One region of the Kineococcus sp. AC630 genome, then DNA from elsewhere that is predicted to be linked to it. Evidence: riboswitches for the same ligand, from Rfam matches in the RefSeq annotation. Region 1 holds a riboswitch; each other region holds the start of a gene.
The links. A riboswitch is a leader RNA that binds a small molecule or an ion and turns the genes downstream of it on or off. The one in region 1 is predicted to bind S-adenosylmethionine.
Positions count from the first base shown of each region.

Region 2: it holds a riboswitch for S-adenosylmethionine, as region 1 does, so the genes downstream of both, AC0I8G_RS22410 (ABC transporter ATP-binding protein) here and AC0I8G_RS14300 (MetQ/NlpA family ABC transporter substrate-binding protein) in region 1, are expected to answer to the same signal.
Region 3: it holds a riboswitch for S-adenosylmethionine, as region 1 does, so the genes downstream of both, AC0I8G_RS11525 (rhodanese-like domain-containing protein) here and AC0I8G_RS14300 (MetQ/NlpA family ABC transporter substrate-binding protein) in region 1, are expected to answer to the same signal.
Region 4: it holds a riboswitch for S-adenosylmethionine, as region 1 does, so the genes downstream of both, AC0I8G_RS01985 (MFS transporter) here and AC0I8G_RS14300 (MetQ/NlpA family ABC transporter substrate-binding protein) in region 1, are expected to answer to the same signal.

Region 1 is NZ_CEEDMJ010000012.1:110,259-115,557, reverse strand. Features, by position in the region: gene AC0I8G_RS14310 (methionine ABC transporter permease) at 1-181, opposite strand, end outside; gene AC0I8G_RS14305 (methionine ABC transporter ATP-binding protein) at 250-1,272, opposite strand; gene AC0I8G_RS14300 (MetQ/NlpA family ABC transporter substrate-binding protein) at 1,269-2,225, opposite strand; SAM riboswitch class IV at 2,293-2,403, opposite strand; gene AC0I8G_RS14295 (DUF1737 domain-containing protein) at 2,508-2,711, opposite strand; gene AC0I8G_RS14290 (DUF7711 family protein) at 2,708-3,334, opposite strand; gene AC0I8G_RS14285 (OsmC family protein) at 3,391-3,894, shown strand; gene AC0I8G_RS14280 (purine-cytosine permease family protein) at 3,973-5,299, opposite strand, start outside.
Region 2 is NZ_CEEDMJ010000027.1:30,249-35,547, forward strand. Features, by position in the region: gene AC0I8G_RS22385 (hypothetical protein) at 1-150, shown strand, start outside; gene AC0I8G_RS22390 (hypothetical protein) at 194-1,036, shown strand; gene AC0I8G_RS22395 (DinB family protein) at 1,039-1,533, opposite strand; gene AC0I8G_RS22400 (ABC transporter permease) at 1,574-2,371, opposite strand; gene AC0I8G_RS22405 (aliphatic sulfonate ABC transporter substrate-binding protein) at 2,368-3,405, opposite strand; gene AC0I8G_RS22410 (ABC transporter ATP-binding protein) at 3,443-4,252, opposite strand; SAM riboswitch class I at 4,246-4,339, opposite strand; gene AC0I8G_RS22415 (YqjF family protein) at 4,433-5,194, shown strand.
Region 3 is NZ_CEEDMJ010000009.1:124,885-130,183, reverse strand. Features, by position in the region: gene AC0I8G_RS11530 (glycoside hydrolase family 35 protein) at 1-1,555, shown strand, start outside; SAM riboswitch class I at 1,610-1,708, shown strand; gene AC0I8G_RS11525 (rhodanese-like domain-containing protein) at 1,715-2,122, shown strand; gene AC0I8G_RS11520 (O-succinylhomoserine sulfhydrylase) at 2,119-3,312, shown strand; gene AC0I8G_RS11515 (cobalamin-independent methionine synthase II family protein) at 3,326-4,546, shown strand; gene AC0I8G_RS11510 (class I SAM-dependent methyltransferase) at 4,512-5,299, shown strand, end outside.
Region 4 is NZ_CEEDMJ010000002.1:27,048-32,346, forward strand. Features, by position in the region: gene AC0I8G_RS01970 (electron transfer flavoprotein subunit alpha/FixB family protein) at 1-121, shown strand, start outside; gene AC0I8G_RS01975 (alpha/beta hydrolase) at 135-1,229, opposite strand; gene AC0I8G_RS01980 (SGNH/GDSL hydrolase family protein) at 1,309-2,100, opposite strand; SAM riboswitch class I at 2,186-2,274, shown strand; gene AC0I8G_RS01985 (MFS transporter) at 2,284-3,612, shown strand; gene AC0I8G_RS01990 (LLM class flavin-dependent oxidoreductase) at 3,609-4,970, shown strand; gene AC0I8G_RS01995 (methyl-accepting chemotaxis protein) at 5,022-5,299, shown strand, end outside.

The DNA of each region.
Region 1 (5,299 bases):
GCAGCGGGCCGATCGCGGCGATGAAGATGACGAAGGGGATGGGGCGCACCAGGTTCACGACGAACCCGATGCTCCCGAACACCCACCGGTTGCCGAAGACGTTGCCGGGCCGGGTCGCGTACAGGGCGATGCCCATCAGCAGACCGAGGACACCCGAGACGACGAGCGAGATGCCCGCCATGAGCAGGGTCTGACCGATCGCCGTCCGGAACACGTCGGCACTGTCGAGGAAACCGTCGAACCAGCCGTTCACCGTTCCTCCTCCGCGTGGATCCCGGCCTCGCGCAACGTGCGCAGGGCGGCGTCGACGTCGGGTCCGGTGAGTTCGTAGGTCAGCGACCCCAGCCGGCGCTCGCGGATCTCCGAGACGCCCCCGTAGACGAGTTCCGCGCTCGTCGCGCTCGCGCGGAACGCCGCGTCGATGCGTTGCTGCAACCCGATCTCGTCGGTGATGCGGACGCTCACGATGCGGCCCGGGTGGTGGGTGCGGAGCCGTTCGAGCGCGTCCGGGGCGGGACGGTCGTGCGTCGCGCTGCGCACGAAGCGTTGCGCCGCAGGCGTCTGCGGGGTGGAGAACACGTCGTAGACGTCGCCCACCTCGACGAGGCGGCCGTTCTCCATCACCGCGACCCGGTCCGCGATCTGGCGCACGGCGTCCATCTCGTGGGTGATGACGACGATGGTCACGCCGAGTTCGGTGTTCACCCGCCGCAACAGGGACAGGACCTCGGTGGTGGTCTCGGGGTCCAGGGCGCTGGTGGCCTCGTCGGCCAGCAGCAGCGGCGGGTTCGTGGCCAGTGCCCGGGCGATGCCGACGCGCTGCTTCTGCCCGCCGGACAACTGCTCCGGGTAGGTGTGCGCCCGGTCCAGCAGACCGACGAAGTCGAGGAGTTCCGCGGTCCGCGCGTCGCGTTCCGCCCGCCCGACGCCCGCGACGGTCAGCGGGTAGGCGACGTTCCCCGCCACCGTCCGCGACCGGAACAGGTTGAACTGCTGGAAGATCATCCCGATGCCCGAACGGGCCCGGCGGAGATCACCCTCCGACAGCTTCGTGAGGTCCTGACCGGCGACGCGGACGCTGCCGGAGGAGGGTTTCTCGAGGGCGTTGACGAGGCGGACCAGGGTCGACTTGCCGGCCCCGGAGTACCCGATGACGGCCAGCACCTCACCCTCGCGGACCTCGAGGCTGACGTCGTCGACCGCCGCGACGGACGTGCCGTCGCGGCGGTCGAAGCGCTTGGAGACGTTCTCCAGGCTGACGAGGGTCTTCACTTGCCCTTCGCGGCCTTCGCGTCGGCCTCGACGGTGGCGAGGTCGGCCTGCAGGTCCGCGGCGCTGCGGTCGGAGACGACCGCGTTCGGGTAGTCCTTGGCGAACACCGTCTGCACGGCGGGGTCCTGGAAGAGGGCCGCGAGCTTCAGGTAGGTCTCGTTGTCCTTGTCCTTCGCCCGCGCGGCGAAGATGTTGACGTAGGGCGCGGCCGAGGGGTCGGACGGGTCGTCCTTGGCGATGACGTCGGTCTCCGGCAGCTTGGCGCTCGTCGCGTAGTTCACGTTGACGATCGCGGCGGCGACCGAACCGCTCTGCAGCGCGCCGGCGGTCTGCGAGGCGTCGACGGCGGTGACGTCGACCTTCTTCGTCTCGATGTCGTCGATCGAGGAGAAGGCGTTGCCGCCGTCCTTGAGGGTCAGCAGACCGGCCGACTGCAGCACCAGCAGGCCGCGGGCCTGGTTGATGTCGTCGTTCGGGATGGCGACCTTCGCGCCCTCGGGGAGTTCGGACGGGCTCTTCGCCGTGGTCGAGTACAGCGGCAGCGGGTAGATCGCGGTCGCACCGATGGGCTGCAGGTCGTCCCCGGCGGTGACGTCGTAGTTCGCGAGGTACTGGATGTGCTGGAACTGGTTGAGGTCGACCTCGCCCTGCGACAGCGCCGGGTTCGGCAGGCTGTAGTCGGAGAAGTTGACCAGGTCGACCGTCACGTTCAGCTTCGACTTCGCCAGGCCCACGTACGTCTTCCAGTAGTCCAGCGACTTGTCGGCCACGCCGATCTTCACGGTCTGGGCCGGGGCGGAACCGGCGGCGGCGGTCGTCGCGGTGTCGTCCTTGCGGGTCCCGAGGACGACGGCGACGATCACCACGACCACGACGACGACGGCGGCGACGATCCCGATGAGGAGGCCGCGGCGCTTCGGCTTGTCGGGCAGGGCGGGGGCGGGGCTGGACACGGTGGCACTCCGGTGGTCGAACGGCGGGCGCGCGGCTCGCAGCACCCCGTGATCGACGACGTGCGTTGCTCCGCGCTTGCCGGACGGGGTCGTCCGGCCTGGTCTTCACCTGGGGCACCCCGCCGCGGGGGAGGGTTGCCGGACAACGAGCCAGGGCTTGTCGCTGTCACTCATGACCGTGGGGGAACCGTAGGTTCCCGTCGTCGAACCCGTCAAATCGCCCCCGCGCGCCGGTGATCAGCCCGGCCGCGGGACCGCCCGCGTCTCAGCGCAGGCGTTCGGTCACGCCGCACCGCCGTCACCGGGTCGGCTCAGGACGTGGGGGAGGACGACGGCCTGCGCGGCGACGGTGCGCCCGTCCGTCGTGGTGATCGAGGGACTGCCGTGGAGGACGTAGCCCTCCGCCAGGGCCGCCGTGACCTTCTCGCAGAAGGATCGGTCGTCGGGGCCGGTCAGCAGCCGGTACGTCAGCTTCTCGTCGCTCACGCGTCCAGACTATTCGCGCCCAGAGCGTCGCGGGCGTCCTGCAGGCTCAGCAGGCCCAGGGCGACGTCCGCCAGCGCGTCGCCGAGCTTCTTGTGGTTGGCCCGGGCCCAGCGCTTCCCGTCGTAGTCGGTGGTCGTGCGGCGCAGTGCCTCGAGGCTCGCGCGCAGGTCGCGGTCGAGACGTTCGCGCAGTTCCCCGTCCGTGGGCGTCTCAGGGCGCAGCGCCTCGCCGTCGCCGTTGCGCAGCTGCAGGAGCGCCTCGTGGTCCAGGCCCTCCTCCCGGGCCCAGAACCGCACCGGCCGTTCGACCAGGTGGTTCCACACCGGGGCCTGCGCGGACCGGAAGAGGACCTGGACGGGGCTCTTCGCCAGTCCGGACGCGTTGAGCCAGAACTCACCGGCCTGCGGTCGGCTGAAGAGCGCGCACTCGTCCTCGGGGAGGTCGACGACGACGGCGACCCGGACGAACGCCGGGTCCTCGCTGTCCTGCTGCGGCCCGAGCAGGGCGCCGAAGACCCACGCCTCCTCGGCGCGGAAGAGGTGCAGCTCGGCGGGCAACGAGTTCGCGTGCTCGCACCCCTGGGCGACGTCGGCGAGCTTGCTGACGGCAGTGGTCCACTTCACGGCAGCATCTTCGCGGGTGTTGCGGGGCCGGCCCCGCGGGGGCCTAAGCTCGCCCGGTGGATTCGACCGAACTGAGGGCCCTGCAGAAGCCGTTGAAGGACGCCTACCGCGAGGACCCGGCCAAGGCGCTGGTTCCCGCGAAGGCCGTGGCGGTGCTGGACGGGCAGTCCATCGGCGTGTCGGTCGACGGGTTCGCGGGCACCACCCGCGCCGGGCTGCACCCCGCCGCCGGGGGCGACGGGACCGAGGCGTGCTCCGCCGACATGCTCTGCGAGGCCGTCGCGGCCTGCGCCGGCGTGACCCTGCGCAGCGTGGCCACCGCCATGGGCGTGGAGCTGCGCAACGCGTCGGTGACCGCCGAGGCGCACTGGGACGCCCGCGGCACGCTCGGCGTCTCGCGCGAGGTGCCCGTGGGCATCACCGACGTCACCCTGACCTTCACGTTCACCTCCGACGCCGACGAGGCGACCGAGGCCAAGATGATCTCGCTGGCCGAGCGCTACTGCGTCATCGCCCAGACCCTGCAGACCCCGCCCAAGGTCTCCGTCCAGCGCGGCTGAGCTCTGCCGGGAGGGATCGTTGACTCCACGGTCCCACTCTGCGGGACCGTGGAGTCAACGATCCCCCCGCGACGAGCGTCAGGCGCGCTCCTCCTGGAGGGCGACGGCGCGGCGCCCGCCCAGGACGACGGCGGCGAAGCCGAGGACGAAGGCGATGACCACGCCGAGGCCGGCGTAGGCCCAGTTGCTGTCCCAGTAGCCGTCCTCGCCACCGGCTGGCGGCACCCGGTGGGCCAGGTCGAGGGGGGCGAGGAGGTAGCCCTGCCAGGACAGCCACGACACCGAGCTCGAGACCAGACCCCAACCGATGAGGGTCGCGACGACCATGGTGATCACCGACAGGCCGCGCACCGAGCCGTAGCGCCCGCGGGAGTCGAGGAGTTCCGCCTCCGCGTAGTCACCGCGGCGCAGCGAGAGGTCGGCGAGGAAGATCCCCGCCCAGGCGGCGATCGGGACGCCGAGGGTGATCAGGAACCCCTGGAACGGCGTCAGGAAGTCCTGCGAGAAGAACGCGATGTAGACGGCCCCGGCGATCATCAGGCAGGCGTCGATCAGGACCGCCACGGGCCGGGGGACCCGGAGTCCGACGTTCAACAGCGCCAGGCCGGAGGAGTAGATGTCCATGACCGCTCCGCCGACGAGGCCGAGGACGGCGACGACGACGAACGGGACGAGGAACCACGTCGGCAGGATGTCCGTGAGCGCCCCCACGGGGTCCGCCGCGATCCGGCCGCTGAGGTCCTTCGACGACCCGGCGACGAGCGCGCCGAACACGAGGAGCACGCCCGGGCCGAGCGAGGAACCCAGCGTCGTCCAGAACACGACCCCGCCGCTGGAGGCCTCGCGCGGGAGGTAGCGGGAGTAGTCCGCCGCGGCGTTGGCCCACCCGAGACCGAAACCCGTCATCACGAGGATGAACGCCCCGACGACCGCCGCGGCGTCCCCGGCCGGGAGGGCGTTCACGGCGTCCAGGTCGATGGAGTCGGCCGCGAAGACGATGTAGAGGACCGTCAGCACCGCGGTGACGACCGTGATCCAGCGCTGCATCCGCATGATGACCTTGAACCCGAGGGTTCCGCCGAGCACGATCAGCCCGACGACGATCACGAGGGCGACGAGTTTCGTGCCCGTGCCCCCACCTGCTCCGAGGCGGTCCAGCACGGTCGCCGTCGCGAGCACCGCGACGGCCGCCAGCGACGTCTCCCAGCCCAGCGTCAGCAGCCAGGACACCAACGAGGGCAGGCGGTTCCCGTCGACCCCGAAGGCCGCGCGGGACAACGTCATCGTGGGCGCCGAACCGCGCTTCCCGGCGATCGCGACGAGGCCGACGATCACGTAGGACAGGAACACCCCGGCGATCGAGACGGCCGTGGCCTGCCAGAACGAGATCCCGAAACCCAGGACG
Region 2 (5,299 bases), on a different contig from region 1:
GTCCTCTTCGTCGCGATCGTTGCCGTCTTCGTGGTCTCGATCGTGCGGCACACCTGGTGGCTGGCGGGCGTTCTCGGCGTCGGGCTGCTCGCCCTGGCCGGGATCTGGGGGACGACCTGGTGGGTCGGACGCCGCGCCACCCAGGCGTGACCCGGGGCTCAACCCGGCCGTCCGCGCGGCCGATCTCAGAACGGTGAGTCGACGCGGACCGGTCCTGACGGTGTCGGCGGCTGCGGCGGTCTCGGTCGCGTCGCTCGTGGCGCTGTCGATCTCGACGCACACCTCCCTGTGGCGGCTGTACCGGGACGGACTCGCCCACCTCGCAGGGCTCGACCCGCAGACGGTGTCGGGGTTCCCGCACGCTGAGGCGCCCCGGGTCCTCGACTCGATCGGGCAGTCGGCAGGGTTCCTCGTCCCGTTCGTCGGGGTGGTCGCCCTCGGCACGGCGTTGGCCCTGGTGGGCCGGCGGTGGTGGGCGGTGGGTGCCGTCGTCGGACTCGACCTCGCGGGCGCGATCGACCGCTTCCCCCTGACCGGGGGTCTACTGCTGCCTGCCGACCCGAGCCGGGCGACGTTGCCCGTGGGATGGCCGTGGGACGAGATCGCCCTGGACGTCGGGTTGGGTCTGCTGCCGGTCCTCGTCGCGGTCCTGACCGGGGTACCTGCGGCAGTGACCCGGCCGGCGCTGCGTGTTCCCGGGGTCGCGGCGCTCGTCGTCCTGGTCGTCGGGACGGTCCTCCACCCCGTCGACCTCGATGCCGCGGCGGTGCTGCACGCGGCGCTCGTCGTGCTGGTCGTGGTGTCGACGGGGGTGGTCGCGGCGGGTCGCACGAGTCGCCAGCTGATCTGCGGCGCAGCCGTTCTCGTGGTGCTCGTCGCCGTGCGGGCCCTCCTGGGCGGCTCCGGGTTCCCCGTCCTCTGGGTTGTGACGGTGCTCGCGGGACCGATCGTCGTCCTCGCGACGCCCTCGCTGACGCGGGCGTGGGTACGGTCGTTCCGTTCCGGCGAGGGAGTCACACCCTCCGAGGGGCGGTGACGCTACTCCCCGGTGCGCCCGTCGAGGCACTCCCGCAACAGGTCGGCGTGCCCGGCGTGCCGGGCGTACTCCTCGATCAGGTGCACCAGCACGTCGCGGACGCTCACCGGACCGTCGCGGTGCGGCACCTCGCGGCCGAGGTCGGCTTCGGGCAGTTCCGCCAGCCACGCGTCGGCGGCCGCGACCTCCTGCCGCCAGGTGGCGAACGCCTCGCTCACGACCGCGTCGTCGGCCACCGCACCGGTGAAGGCGAGTTCCGGGTCCTCCGCGGTCCAGTAGAGCCGCGGGGTCTCCGGACGCTCGGCCAGGGTCCGGGGGAACCAGTCGCGTTCCACCTTGGCCAGGTGGCGGACGAGGCCGAGCAGGCTCAGTGAACTCGGCGGCACGGACCGGGTCGCGAGCTGCCCCGCGTCGAGGTCCTCGCACTTGCGCTCGATGACCTCGCGGTAGTGGCCGAGGTAGTCGAGCAACGTCGCCTTCTCACCCGTCGCGCTCACGCCGACCACTGTCGCGGACGACCGCGGCGGGGACAACCCGTCACCCCCGGGCGCGTTTGACCTGACCCTCGACCAGCCCGAGGACGAGGTCGGACCCCTTGCCCAGCACCGCGAGCAGGATGATGGCCAGCAGCACCTGATCGGTCCGGCCGGTGTTCTGCCCGTTGGTCAGCTGGAACCCCAGGCCGATCGAGGCGGCGAGGAGTTCCGCGGCCACCAGGAACAGCCAGCTCTGGGCCAACCCCAGCCGCAACCCCGACAGCAGGGCGGGAGCGGTCGCCGGCAGCAGCACCTCCCGGAACAGCCCGATCCCGCGGCGGCCGTAGGCCCGGCCCACCTCGACGAGAGCGGGGTCGAGGTGGGTGAGGGCGTTCAGCACCGTCGTGTAGACCGGGAAGAACGCCCCGATCGCGACCAGCGTGATCTTCGGGGTCTCCCCGAGCCCGATCCAGAGGCCCAGCAGGGGGATCCAGGCCAGCGATGGCACGGCCCGCAACGCGCCGAGCGTGGGGGCAAGGAGGTCGTGCACCACCCGGGACGAGCCGGTCAGCCCACCGAGCACCACCCCCGCCACCGCGCCGACGGCGAAACCCTGCAGGACGCGCTGCACGCTGATCGCGATGTTCAGCTGCAACTGCCCCGTCGCCCACATCTGCCGGGCCGCGTTCAGCACGTCGACCGGCGGCGGCAGCTGGACGCGTTCGAAGACCCCCGCCCCGGTCGTGAGGAACCACGCGAGCAGCAGCAGCAGAGGGACGACCCAGCCCAGCCACCCGCGGTTCCGCGGACCCCGCGACCGGCGCACCGGAAGGGGGCGTTCGGTGTCCAGCACGCTCACGAGACGGTGGCCTTCTCGGCGAAGTCGGGCACCAGCAACCCGTCGAGCGCCTCCGTCGCCGCGTCCGCGGAGGGGACGTCACCGGCGGAGGCCATGAGCGGGATGATCCCCGCCAGCACGGTGCGCTGGGCGTCACCGGGGACGGAGTCGACGTCGAGCGTCGTGCGTTCCAGCACCCGGGCGGCGACCTCCGGGGTCAACTGCGCCTGGGTCGCGTAGAGCGTGGCGAGGTCCGCGGGGTTCGCGATGGCCCAGGCGCGGGCGGTCGCGTACGCGTCGACGACCTGCTGCACCAGCTCAGGAGAGCTCTTGATGAAGGCCTCGCGGGCGTTCAGCATCCCGTAGGTGTTGAAGTCGACGTTGCGGTACAGCAGCTTCGACCCGGCGAGCAGTTCGGAGCCGGCCATGTTGGGGTCCAGCCCCGCCCACGCGTCGACGTCGCCGCGTTCCAGGGCAGCGCGACCGTCGGCGTGCTGCAGGTTGGTGATCGTGACGTCGCTCGCGGACAGACCCGCTTTGTCCAGGGCCTGCTGCAGGAAGAAGTACGGGTCGGTGCCGGTGGTCGCGGCGATCTGCTTGCCGCGCAACCCCGCCACGTCGGTGATCGTGGAGTCCTTGCCGACGACGAGGGCCGTCCACTCCGGCTGGGAGAACACGTCGATCGTCTGGACCGGGGAACCGTTGGTGCGGGCCTGCAGCACGGCCGACCCGGCGGTGGAGGCGATGTCGAGGTTGTCGTTGCGCAGGAACTCGTTGGCCTTGTTGCTGCCCGCGGACTGCTCCCACTGCACGGTGAGGCCGGCGTTCTCGAGGATCTTCTGCTCGCGGACGACGAGGCTGAGCGGGTTGTAGAGCGCGTAGTCGAGGCGGACGGTCCCCCCGCCCGAGGCGCTCCCGGAACCGGTGGCGGTGGCGGGGGCACCCCCGCTGGAGGACTCGCCCTTGACGCACCCGGCGGCGACGAAGGAGACCCCGCCCAGGGCCAGGCCGAGGGCGAGACGGCGGGTGGGCAGGTTCGAGGGCACGACGGACACGGTTCTCCTGGGGTTTCGCGGTGGTGGGGGGTCTGCGTCAGACGGTGCGGGGAACGCCGAGCAGGTCGAGCAGTTCGACCCGCAGTTCCGCGGTGGCGGCGTCACCGCGGTCGCGGGGGCGCCGAGCGGGGACGGCGAGGTCGCGGACGACCGTCGCACCGGCCGTGTCGGGGGAGGGGCCGAGGACCAGGACCCGGTCGGCCAGGTGCAGGGCCTCGTCGACGTCGTGGGTCACCAGCAGGACCGTGGCGCCGGTCTCGCGCTGCACCTCGTCCAGCAGGTCCTGCATCTTCAGCCGGGTCAGGGCGTCGAGGGCCGCGAAGGGCTCGTCGAGGAGCAGCACCCCGGGCCGGCGGACCAGGGCCCGGGCCAGGGCCGTCCGCTGGGCCATCCCGCCGGAGACGCGACGCGGCCGGTGGCCGGCGAACTCGCCCAGCCCGACGACGTCCAGCCAGCGCAGGACCTCCGTCCGGCCCTCCGCCCGCGGGGTGCCGCGCGGCAGCCCGAAGGCGACGTTCCCGGCGAGGTCGCGCCACGGCAGCAGCCGCGGTTCCTGGAAGACGACGGCGGTGCGGGGGTGGACCCCGCGGACCTGTTCCCCGCCGACCTCGATCGAGCCGGTGGTGGGGGTGTCGAGCCCGGCCACCAGGCGCAGCAGCGTCGACTTCCCGCTGCCGGAGGCGCCGAGCAGGGCGACCGTGCGCCCGGCCTCGAGGGTGACGTCCAGCGGGGCGAGCACGTCGCGTTCGCCGAAGGTCCGCCCGACCCCGCGCAGCCGGACGTCGGCGGCGTCCACGCGGGTGGGTTCGGTGCTCGGCGGGGACGTCACGGACACGGGTTCCTCCATCGGTCCTGGCGTGAGCACCACACCCCGCGGACGGGGAGGTTGCTGCGGCGTCGCGGAGCCAGGTCTCTCAGCCGCTCTGGATGGTGGATCCAGGGTAAGGCAAGTTGCGACGACAACCACCCGCGACCGCACGAGGAGTGGCTGCCGCGCCGGGAGCGCCCCGGCCAGGCACGATGAACCGTGCCCGCCACCGTCCCGACCCTGGACCGTCTCCCGCCCGTGACCGCCCCGGCCCTCTCCGGGCCGGTGATGATGCACCAGCACTGGGACGACCTCGCCTTCCTGCACTGGGCGGTCGACCCGGCGCTCGTCGCCCCGCACCTGCCGCCCGGGGTCCGCCCGGACGTCCTCGACGGCGTCACCTACGTCGGGCTCATCCCGTTCACGCTGCGCGGCGCCGGGCCGGGTCGGGCTCCCGCGGTGCCGTACGCGGGGACGTTCCTGGAGACGAACGTCCGGCTCTACTCCGTCGACGACGAGGGCCGGCGCGGGGTCGTCTTCGCCAGCCTCGACGCGACGCGGCTCGCGGTGGTCCTCGGCGCGCGGACGGCGTTCGGGCTGCCGTACCGGTGGTCGCGGATGCGGCGGGCGGAACGGGTCCGCGACGGTGCGCGCGAGCTGGCGTGGACGTGCCGGACCCGCGCGGGCGTGCGCAGCCGCATCGCCGTCCGCCTCGGCACCGATCGGGTGGAGGACGAGGTCGCGGCGTTCGTGACCGCCCGGTTCGGGCTGCACGTCGCCCACCGGGGGCGCACCTGGTGGGTCGCGAACGAGCACGAGCCGTGGCCGTTGCGCAGCGCCGAGGTGCTCGTCCTCGACGACGGACTGCGCGGGGCGGCGGGGTTCGACCTCGCCGGACCGCCCGACCACGTCTGCTTCGCCCAGCGGGTCACGACGCGTTTCGCGTTGCCACGGGAACTCCCCGGCACCCGGACCCGTTGACCGGGGACAGACGCTCCCGGACACCCAGGAAGGAACGCCGCCGCCGTGCGCGACGACGCTCGATCAGACGACCCCCCGAGTACGAACCCGCCTGAACCTGCGGGG
Region 3 (5,299 bases), on a different contig from region 1:
GGACCTCGACGTGGTCGTCCGGCCGGGCCCCTACATCTGCGCCGAGTGGTCCAACGGCGGGTTGCCGGTCTGGCTCACCCGTTCCGGGGTCCGGCTGCGCATCGACGACCCGGACTACCTCGAGGCCGTCGACGAGTTCCTGACCCGGGTCTACGAGGTCGTCGCTCCCCGGCAGGCCGACCGGGGCGGACGCGTCGTCCTGGTCCAGGTGGAGAACGAGTACGGCGCGTACGCGACGGCCCGCGAGACCGACAGCGCCGCAACGGACAGCGCCGCCCGGACCGCCTACCTGGAACACCTGGTGGCCACCACGCGCCGCTGCGGGATCACCGTGCCGCTGACGACCGTCGACCAGCCCACCGACGAGATGCTGGCCGCGGGGACCCTGTCCGGACTGCTGACGACGGGGTCCTTCGGCGGCCGGGCGGCCGAGCGGTTGGACACCCTGCGCCGCCACCAGCCCGAGGGACCGCTGGTCTGCTCGGAGTTCTGGGTCGGCTGGTTCGACCACTGGGGTTCCCACCACCGGACGACGCCCCCGGAGGCGGCCGTCGCCGAACTGACGACGATGCTGGAACGCGGTGCCGGGGTGAACGTCTACGTCGTGCACGGGGGCACGAACTTCGGGTTCACCAGCGGCGCCAACGACAAGGGCACCTACCAGGCGACGACGACGTCCTACGACTACGACGCGCTCCTCGACGAGGCCGGCCGGCCCACGCCGAAGTACTGGGCGTTCCGCGAGGTACTCGGCGGGTACGTCGAACTCGGTGCCGACGTCCCGCCGCCGGCGCGGCCGGCGCCGGTCCTGCGGGCTCCGCTCGTCGGTGCGCTCCCGCTGGCGAAGGCCGTGGACGGTCTCGAGCCGGTGGCGGGGGAGGAGGTCCCGTTCCTCGACGACCTGGCGACGGAGAGCGGGGTGCCCGCCCCCTTCGCGTGGGTCAGCGCCACCTCGCCCGGATCCCCGGGGCCGACCGTCCTGCACGTGGCCGAGGTGCGCGACCGCCTCACCGTGCTGCTCGACGGAGTGCGGCTGGGCACCCTGTTCCGGGAGGACCACGACACCACGCTCGCCCTCCCGCCGCACCCCGCCGGCACCCGGCTCGACCTGCTCCTCGAGGACGCGGGCCGGGTGAACTACGGTCCGCGCCTCGGCGAGCCCAAGGGCGTCGTCGGCCCCGTCCGCGTCGGGGACGCGGCGGTGCGCGACCTCCGGGTGCAGGCGCTGGACCCGGACCGGCTGGCAGCCGCCCCGGCGGGGCGGACGGGTGCGGTGACGTTCCTCGCCGGGCCGGTGCTCGCCCGCGCGGAGCTGGAGGTGGCGGAGCCCGTCGACCTCTTCCTCGACACGGCCGGCTGGGGGCGCGGGGTCGTCTGGGTCAACGGGTTCTGCCTGGGGCGCTACTGGCGGCGCGGACCGCAGCGGACGCTCTACGTCCCGGGGCCGGTCCTGCGGGCGGGGACCAACGACGTGACGGTCCTGGAACTCGACGCCGCCGCGGACCCGTGGGTCCGCACGCTGCCCGACCTGGACCTCGGCCACACCGAGGAGTAACCACCCACGATGCTCCACCCGTCCTGCCCCTCGTCGCGATGCCCTACGCTGACGGGACCATCCAGAGCGGCCGAGAGACCTGGCTCGTCGACGCCGCAGCAACCCCCACGCCCTCACCGGCGGGGAGGGTGCTCATGCCAGGACCGATGGGAGGAAAGAGTGGGTTACGCCGGCGACCTCACCCCGCGTGAGGCCTTCGACCTGGTCCGGGACACCCCGGACGCGGTCCTCGTGGACGTCCGCACCGACGCCGAATGGCGTTTCGTCGGGGTTCCCGACACCAGCGGGACCGGCCGGGAGCCGGTCCTCGTGTCCTGGCTCCCGGTCGACCCGCCGCGCTTCCTGGCCGAACTCGCCGCCGCGGGGATCACCCCGGGTGCGGGCGCCCCCGTCGTGTTCCTGTGCCGCTCCGGGCAGCGTTCCGTCGGTGCGGCCGAGGCCGCCACCGCCGCCGGGATCGCGCCCAGCTACAACGTCCTCGAAGGGTTCGAGGGTCCGCTGGACGACGCCGGTCACCGCGGTGCGGTGGGTTGGCGCGCGGCGGGTCTGCCCTGGCGCCAGTCGTGAGCGAGGGCTGGCGCCCGGACACCACCGCCGTCCGCGGCGGCCTGGTGCGGTCGCAGTTCGAGGAGACCGCCGAGGCCATGTACCTCACGTCGGGGTACACCTACGCGACCGCGGCCGACGCCGAGGCCGCGTTCGCGGGCGACGTCGACCGCTACGTCTACTCCCGCTACGGGAACCCGACGGTGTCGGTGTTCACGGAACGGCTGCGGCAGCTGGAAGGGGCGCAGGCCTGCTACGGCCTCGCCAGCGGGATGTCCGCGGTGTTCTACGCGCTCGCCGCGCTCCTCGGCGCGGGTGACCGGGTGGTGGCGGCGCGGAGCCTCTTCGGCTCCTGCTTCGTGATCCTCGACGAGATCCTCCCCCGGTGGGGCGTCACGACGGAGTTCGTCGACGGCGAGGACCTGGCGCAGTGGGAACGCGCGCTCTCGACCCCGGCGCAGGCGGTGTTCTTCGAGACCCCGGCAAACCCCATGCAGACCCTCGTCGACATCGCCGCGGTGAGCGACCTCGCGCACGCCGCGGGGGCGACCGTCGTGGTCGACAACGCCTTCGCCAGTCCCGTCGGCCAGCACCCGCTGGAGTTCGGGGCCGACGTCGTCGTGTACTCCGCGACCAAGCACATCGACGGCCAGGGCCGGGTGATGGGCGGAGCGGTCCTCGGGACCTCGGAGTTCATCGACGGCAGGTTCCGCGAACTCACCCGGCACACCGGGCCGACGCTCAGCCCGTTCAACGCGTGGACCCTGGCGAAGGGCCTGGAGACCATGAGCCTGCGGGTGCGGCACGCGGCGGCCACCACCCTGCGCCTCGCGGAGCACCTGGAGCAGTCCCCGGGGGTGCGCTGGGTCCGCCACCCGATGCTGGCCAGCCACCCGCAGTTCGACCTGGCGAAGCGGCAGATGGAACTCGGCGGGACGGTCCTCACGTTCGAGCTCGACGCCCCGCAGGGGCGCGGCAAGGACCGCGCCTTCGAGGTCCTCGACGCCCTGCGGATCGTGGACATCTCCAACAACCTCGGCGACGCCAAGTCGCTCGCCACCCACCCCGCCACGACGACGCACCGTCGTCTGGGCGCCGAAGGCCGTGTCGCCATCGGCCTGACCGACGGGGTGTTGCGGTTGTCGGTGGGCCTGGAGGACCCCGACGACCTGCTGGAAGACCTCGACCGCGCGTTGCGCGCGAAACCCTGATCGGAGAACCCCTGTGACCAAGCGTCAGATCCCCGTCTCCCACGCCGGGAGCCTGCCCCGCACCCCGGAACTCATCGCCGCGAACGAGGCCCGCCGCATCGGCGACGACGGTTTCACCCTCGAACGCACCCCTGAGTTCGACGCCCTGCTGACCGACGCGGTCGTGGACCTGGTGAAGCGCCAGGAGGCCCTCGGCGTCACCATCGTCGGTGACGGCGAGTACGGCAAGGCCATGTCCAGCGCCGTCGACTACGGCGCCTGGTGGTCCTACTCCTTCCAGCGGGTGTCGGGGCTCGAGGTCACCGGCGAGGACCTGTTCACCCAGCCCGTCGTGCGCTCCGAACCCGGCCACGTGCGGTTGACCAGCTTCCCCGACCGACGCGACTGGGTGACGTTCCGCGAGGCCTACCAGGACCCGGCGTCGGGGATCTCGACGGGCAAGAACGCCACCGCGTTCCCCGCGACGGTCGGGCCGCTGGCCTACACCGGTCAGGCGGCCATCGCCTCCGACATCGCCAACCTCAAGGCCGGCCTCGCCGCGGCCGGGGTCACCGAGGGGTTCATCACCTCGCTCTCCCCGGGCAGCGGGGCGCGCATCGCGAACCGCCACTACGCGACCGAGGAGGAACACATCTGGGCGTGGGCGGACGTGCTGCGCGAGGAGTACCGGGCGGTCGTCGAGGCCGGGCTCACCCTGCAGATCGACGACCCCTCCATCGCGGAGAACTTCGACCAGATCAACCCTGAACCCTCCATCGAGGACTACCGCGCGTTCACCCGCATCCGGGTCGAGGCGCTGAACCACGCCCTGCGCGGTCTGCCGACCGAGCAGATCCGCTTCCACCTCTGCTGGGGTTCCTGGCACGGCCCGCACACCACCGACGTCGAGTTCAAGCATATCGTCGACCTCATGCTGGAGATCGACGCGGGGTCCTACTCCTTCGAGGCCGCCAACGTGCGCCACGAGCACGAGTGGAAGGTCTGGAAGGACGTGGCGCTGCCCGCGGGCAAGAAGATCGTCCCCGGCATCGTGAGCCACGCGACGAACGTCGTGGAGCACCCGGAACTCGTGGCCGACCGCATCGAGCGGTTCGCCTCGGTCGTCGGCCCCGAGAACGTCGTGGCCTCCACCGACTGCGGTCTCGGCGGGCGCATCCACCCGCAGATCGCGGTCGCCAAGCTCGCGACCCTCGGCGAGGGTGCGCGACTCGCAGGCGAACGACTCTTCGGGTGAGTCCCCGGTGACCCGGGACCGGGCCTCGGGGGAGGCCGCCGCGTGGGCGTTGTGGCAGGACTCCCCGTGGGGCCGGCTGCGCTACCGCGTCGTCGCCCGGGTCCTGCAGGAGTGGTGCGCGGACCTCGGTGAGGGACCGCTGCGGGTGCTCGACGCGGGCGGGGGCGACGGTCGCGACGCCGTCCAGTTCGCCCTCGCCGGGCACTCCGTCACGGTGCTCGACCGTTCCCCGGAGATGCTCGCGCTGGCCCGGGCGGCGGCCGCCGCCGCCGGCGTGGGGGACCGCCTGCACACCGTCGCGGCCGACCTGGAGGACCTCACGGCCCTGGCCGCGCTGACCCGCCACCGCGAGGGCGGTTCGGGGTCCTTCGACGTGGTCCTATGCCACGACGTGCTGCAGCACCGGGAGTCCCCGGGGCAGGTGCGGGCCGACGTCGCGACGCTGGTCTCCTCGGCGCGCCCCGGAGGTCTGGTGTCGTTGCTGGCCCCGAACCCCGCCGCCGACGTCGTCGCGAGCGTCCTGCGCGAGGGGCCCGCCGCGGCCTGGGTCGCGCTCGACGGGGAACGCGCGCTGGACCCGGGCACGGGTCACACCGCGCTGCGGCTCTCCCCGGAGTTCGTCGAGGACGCGCTGGCGGCGGTCGGCTGCGACGTGACGCGACGGGCCGGGATCCTCGCGGTGACGACGTTGCTCGAGGAGTCCGACCGGGTCGACGACCGGGTGGCCGCCGACCTCGAGGAACTCGAGGTCGA
Region 4 (5,299 bases), on a different contig from region 1:
CGTCGCCGTCAACAACGACCCCGACGCCCCGATCTTCGAGTTCGCCGACTACGGGATCGTGGGGGACCTCGGCGAGGTCGTCCCCGCGCTCGTGGCGGAGCTCCGGGCCCGCCGCCCCTGACCGCGGGGCGGCGTCAGGTCGCCGGGGCGAACCCCGGCGCCGACCCCAGCCAGGTCAGCGCCTGCGGGACGATGCCCGCCCAGATGCTGGTCCGGTGACCGCCCTGCTGCTGGGTGACGAGGGTCATCGTGGTGGGCCCGTGCACCGCGCTCGCGAGCGCCTGGGTGCTCGGCCAGGACAGCCCGTCCTCCTTCGAGGCCAGGGCCCATAACCGCACGGGCGGCGGGTCCTGGCGCGCGAGGGCGACCAGGTCGTAGCGCTTCGCCGGGGGGCTGTCCGCAGGGAACGGCTTCCAGGACCCCAGGTCGAGGCGTGAGTAGCCGCCGAAGGCGATCGCCGCGCTGAAGCGGTCGGGGTGCAGCATGGTCAGCTCGTTGGCGCACCAGCCACCCATCGACAACCCGAGGGTGGCCCACGACCTCGCCTGCCTGCTCACCGCGTAGTGCTGTTCCACGTAGTCGGGGACGTCCTGGGAGAGCCAGGTCTCCAGCGCCGGTTGACCGGCTCCCGCGTCGACGCACTCCGTGTCGCGTCCGGCGGGGACCTCCAGCGTCGGGATGACCACCACGGACGCGGCCAGCTGGTGCGCGGTGACCGCGGCGTCCAGCGAGGGCAGCAGGTGCATCGCGTCGAGCCACTGCTCCGGGGTCCCCGGGTAGCCGTGGAAGGCCTCGATGACGGGGTACCCCCCGGCCGGGGCGGGGGTGGTGCCGTACCCGGTGGGCAGGACCACCAGGGCTTCGGCCGTGGTGGCGGAGCGGGGGCCGGGGACCTGGACCCGCCAGACCCTCCCGTCGTAGCCGTCGAGACGGACGGGGGCGGCCTCGGACGCCTGGGCGGTGGCCGACCCGCTGGCCTGCGTGGTCGTGACCACCTGCTGCGTCCCGAGGAGGTCCGCCCAGTCCGAGAACAGCCCGAACTGGGCGTTGACGACGAGGAAGACGGCCATGAGGACGCTCACGTTGACCCCGAGCAGGGCCACCGAGCGTCCCAGGAGGGCGAGGAACCCCCGCCGGGCCAGTCCCCGCCAGCAGACGACCAGCGCCACCGTGGCCACCACTGCGACGCCGATGGCGATCCACCTCGTCAGCGGATCGTCGAGACCCACCCCACACCCCCCGTGCCAGAACCGGCGCGTGGTGCGCCGGGACCACCATGGGTCACCACAGGCGGGGACGTGCCCTCTCTCAGCGATCTCCCGGCGAACCGGCAGCACCCTCCGAGCCTGCGAGCACGTCCAGCACGGCGTCCGCGATGGCCCGGTGCCCGGCGGCGTCGGGGTGGTCGCCGTCCGCGGCGAGCAGCGTCGTCGGGTCGCCGGTCCCGTCCGGGCCGTGGAACACCGGGCGCAGGTCCACGAAGAGCGCCTCGCTGCCCACCGCGACGGCGAGGCGGTCGTCGAAGGCGTCGGTGAGGGCGACCTGGTCGTGCAGCTCGGCGGGGGTGTACTCCTGCCGGGCGACCGCACCGTCCAGCCCGACCGCCCAGTAGTCGAGGACGACGACCCGGGCTCCGGTGGCGGTGAGCTCGTCGACGGTCCCCGCCAGCGTCGCCACCACCCGCTCGATCGTCGCGTCGGTGTCGACGGCCCCGGCGGTGGAGGTGGCGAGGTCGACCTGCTGCACGAGGTCGTTGGCCCCGGCCTGCAGGAGCACGACGTCCGGCGCACCGAGTCGGGGTCCCTCGTCCGCCGCGAGCCGGCGCAGGACGGAGTCGACGTCGGTCGACGTCGCCCCGCCGCTGGCCCGCTGCACCACGTCGGCCCCGCCTGCGGGCGCGAGACCGTCGGCGACCAGGTCCGGGAAGGGGGTGCAGCCGCAGACGTCTCCCGCCGGCACGGAGTCGCCCAGGGACAGCAGGCGCAGGGGCGCGGAGGACGAGGCGGCGTCGTCCGGCCCGGCGCAGGCGGCCGCGCAGACGGCCAGCAGGAGGGCGACGGTCCGGGAGGTGCGTGGGGAGCGGGCCCACGGGAAGCTCACCCGCCCACTGTGGCACCGGCTCGCGCCCCGCGCCCGGGACCGGGTCCCGGTTTGCCTGGCGCGCGCCCCCGTCGTAGGTTCGCCCCAGCCATCCAGAGCGACCGAGAGACCTGGCTCGTCGACGTCGCAGCAACCACCCCGCGGGGAAGGTGCTACCGCCAGGACCGATGGGAGAACCGTTCTGTGAGCACCGTGCACGACACCGTCCTCGCGACGCCCAGCGAACCCCTCGTCCGCCGCCGGGCGGCGCTGGGGAGCTTCGTCGGCACCACCATCGAGTGGTACGACTACTACCTCTACGGCACGGCCGCGGCGATCGTCCTCGGCCCGCTGTTCTTCCCGAACGTCGGTGGCGCCGTCGGCGTGATCGCCGCGTTCGCCACCTACGCCGTGGGTTTCGCCGCCCGACCCCTCGGCGGTGCGGTGGCCGGTCACATCGGCGACCGGGTGGGCCGCAAGGCGGTCCTCGTGGCCTCGTTGCTGGTCATGGGGATCTCCACGGCGGCCATCGGTCTGCTCCCCACCCACGACCGGATCGGGGTGTGGGCCCCGGTCCTGCTGGTCGCGGCGCGGCTGCTGCAGGGTTTCTCGGCCGGGGGTGAGTGGGGCGGGGCCGTCCTGCTGTCCGTCGAGCACGCCCCCACCGGCCGGCGCGGTCTGTTCGGCGCGATCCCGCAGATGGGTTCCGCGGCCGGCATGGTCCTGGCCAGCGGGGGTTTCTGGCTCACCCGCACCCTGACCTCGAGCGAGGACTTCCTCGCCTGGGGGTGGCGGATCCCCTTCCTGGCCAGCGCCGTGCTCGTCGTCGTCGGGTTGGTCATCCGCCTCAAGGTCACCGACTCCCCGGCGTTCACCGCGCTGCGCGAAGCCGACGCGACGTCGCGCCGACCGGTCGCCGAGGTGCTGGCGACGAACAAGCGCGGGGTGTTCCTGACGACCGGCATGCGGTTGGGCCAGAACGGCGCCTACGTCCTCTACACGGTGTTCGCGCTGAACTACCTGACCAACCACGTGCGCGAGGACGGGGCCGACGTCGGTCTGCTCGCCGTCCTCGTCGCCTCGGTCATCAGCCTCGCCGCCACGCCGTTGTGGGGTCTGCTCTCGGACCGGGTGGGCCGCAAACCCGTCTACCTGTTCGGGTCGGTCCTCACCGCGGTGTTCACGGTGCCCGCGTTCCTGCTGCTGGACACGGGGTCGACCGTCCTGATCGTGGGCGCGATGGTCATCGCGATCAACCTCGGTCACGACAGCCAGTACGGCGCTCAGGGCGCCTTCTTCGCCGAGCAGTTCGACAGCCGCACCCGCTACAGCGGTGCGTCCCTCGGGTACTCGATCGGCGCGGTCCTCGGCGGCGGTCTGACCCCGCTCATCGCGGCGTCCCTGCTGGCCGCGGGGAACGGTTCGCCCTGGATCGTCGCGGGGTACCTGAGCTTCCTCGCCGTCCTCACCACCATCGCGGCCGCGCTCACCCGCGAGACCGCGCACCGACCTCTGGAGGGACTGTCCCGTTGAGCCCGACACCGTTGCGCCTCAACGCCTTCGCCATGGCCTGCGTCGGCCACCAGGCCGCGGGGCTGTGGTCGCGACCGGAGGACCACAGCGCGGACTACCGGACCCTCGCCCACTGGACGAACCTCGCCCGCCTCCTCGAGCGCGGGGGTTTCGACGCGCTGTTCCTCGCCGACGTCCTCGGCACCTACGACGTCCACGGGGGATCGCGGGACGCGGCGGTCCGCGCCGCCGTGCAGGTTCCCGTCAACGACCCGCTCGCCGCGGTGTCGGCGATGGCCGCCGTCACCGAGGACCTGGGTTTCGGGCTCACCGTGACCACGACCTACGAACAGCCCTACTCCCTGGCCCGCCGCCTCACGACGCTGGACCACCTCACCGGCGGCCGCGTCGCGTGGAACGTGGTCACGGGCTACCTCGACTCGGCCGCGAAGAACCTGGGTCTCACCGCCCAGGTCGCCCACGACGAGCGCTACGAGGTCGCCGAGGAGTACCTGGAGGTCTGCTACAAGCTCTGGGAGGGTTCCTGGGAGGACGACGCCGTCGTCCGCGACGCCGGGCGCGGGATCTACGCCGACCCGGCCAAGGTCCACGACATCGACCACCACGGGAAGTACTTCGACGTCCCCGGCGCGTTCCTCTGCGAACCCTCGCCGCAGCGGACACCGGTCATCTTCCAGGCGGGTTCCTCGCCCCGCGGGCAGGAGTTCGCGGCCCGGCACGCGGAGTGCGTGTTCATCATCGCGCCGACCGCGAAGATCGCCCGCAGGTCCGTCGACTCCCTGCGCGAACAGGTCGAACGCGCCGGCCGTGACCCGCGGTCGGTGCAGGTCCTCGCCGGCCTCACCACGGTCGTCCGCAGCAGCGACGAGGAGGCGCGCGCGCTGCTCGCCGACTACCGCGAGCACGCCAGCCGCGAGGCCGCCCTCGCGTTGTTCGGGGGGTGGACGGGGGTCGACCTCGCCGGTCGCGCCGCCGACGAGACCCTGCAGCACGTGACCACCGACGCGAACCGGTCCGCCCTCTCGAGCTTCACGAACGATCCCGACCGGGAGTGGACGATCGACGACCTCGCGCAGTTCGTCTCGGTGGGGGGTCGGGGTCCGGTCCTCGCGGGTTCCCCGCAGACGGTCGCCGACCACCTCGAGGAGTTCGCGGCGGAGGCCGACGTCGACGGGTTCAACCTGATGTACGCCACGATGCCCGGGACCTTCGTCGACGTCGTCGACCACCTCGTCCCCGAACTCCGGCGGCGCGGTCGCACCGCCCCGAAGCCGGCCCCCGGGACGACCTTGCGGGAACGACTCGGGGGCGCGGCCCGCCTGCCGGACACCCACGTGGGAGCCGGTTTCCGTCGCTGACTTCTTCTAGAAATCGGGTCAGGGTCCCCGAACGGCGGCCGATGGACCACCGTGACCCGTCTACGTGACCTGAACGTCGCCTCCAAGTTGTTCGCCGGCTTCGGCGTCGTCTGCCTCCTGCTCGCCACCGTGGTGGGGGTGGGCTGGGCGAAGCTCAGCACCTCGCAGGGGAACCTCACGACGATGTCGTCGTCGGGTCTCGCCTCGGTGCAGTCGATCCTCACCGTGCAGGTGGAGTTCCTGCAGGCGCGCATGGACGTGACCAACGTGGCCCTCACCGCCGACGCCGCGGCCAAGCAGAGCGCGCTGGACGCCGTGACCGCCGACGA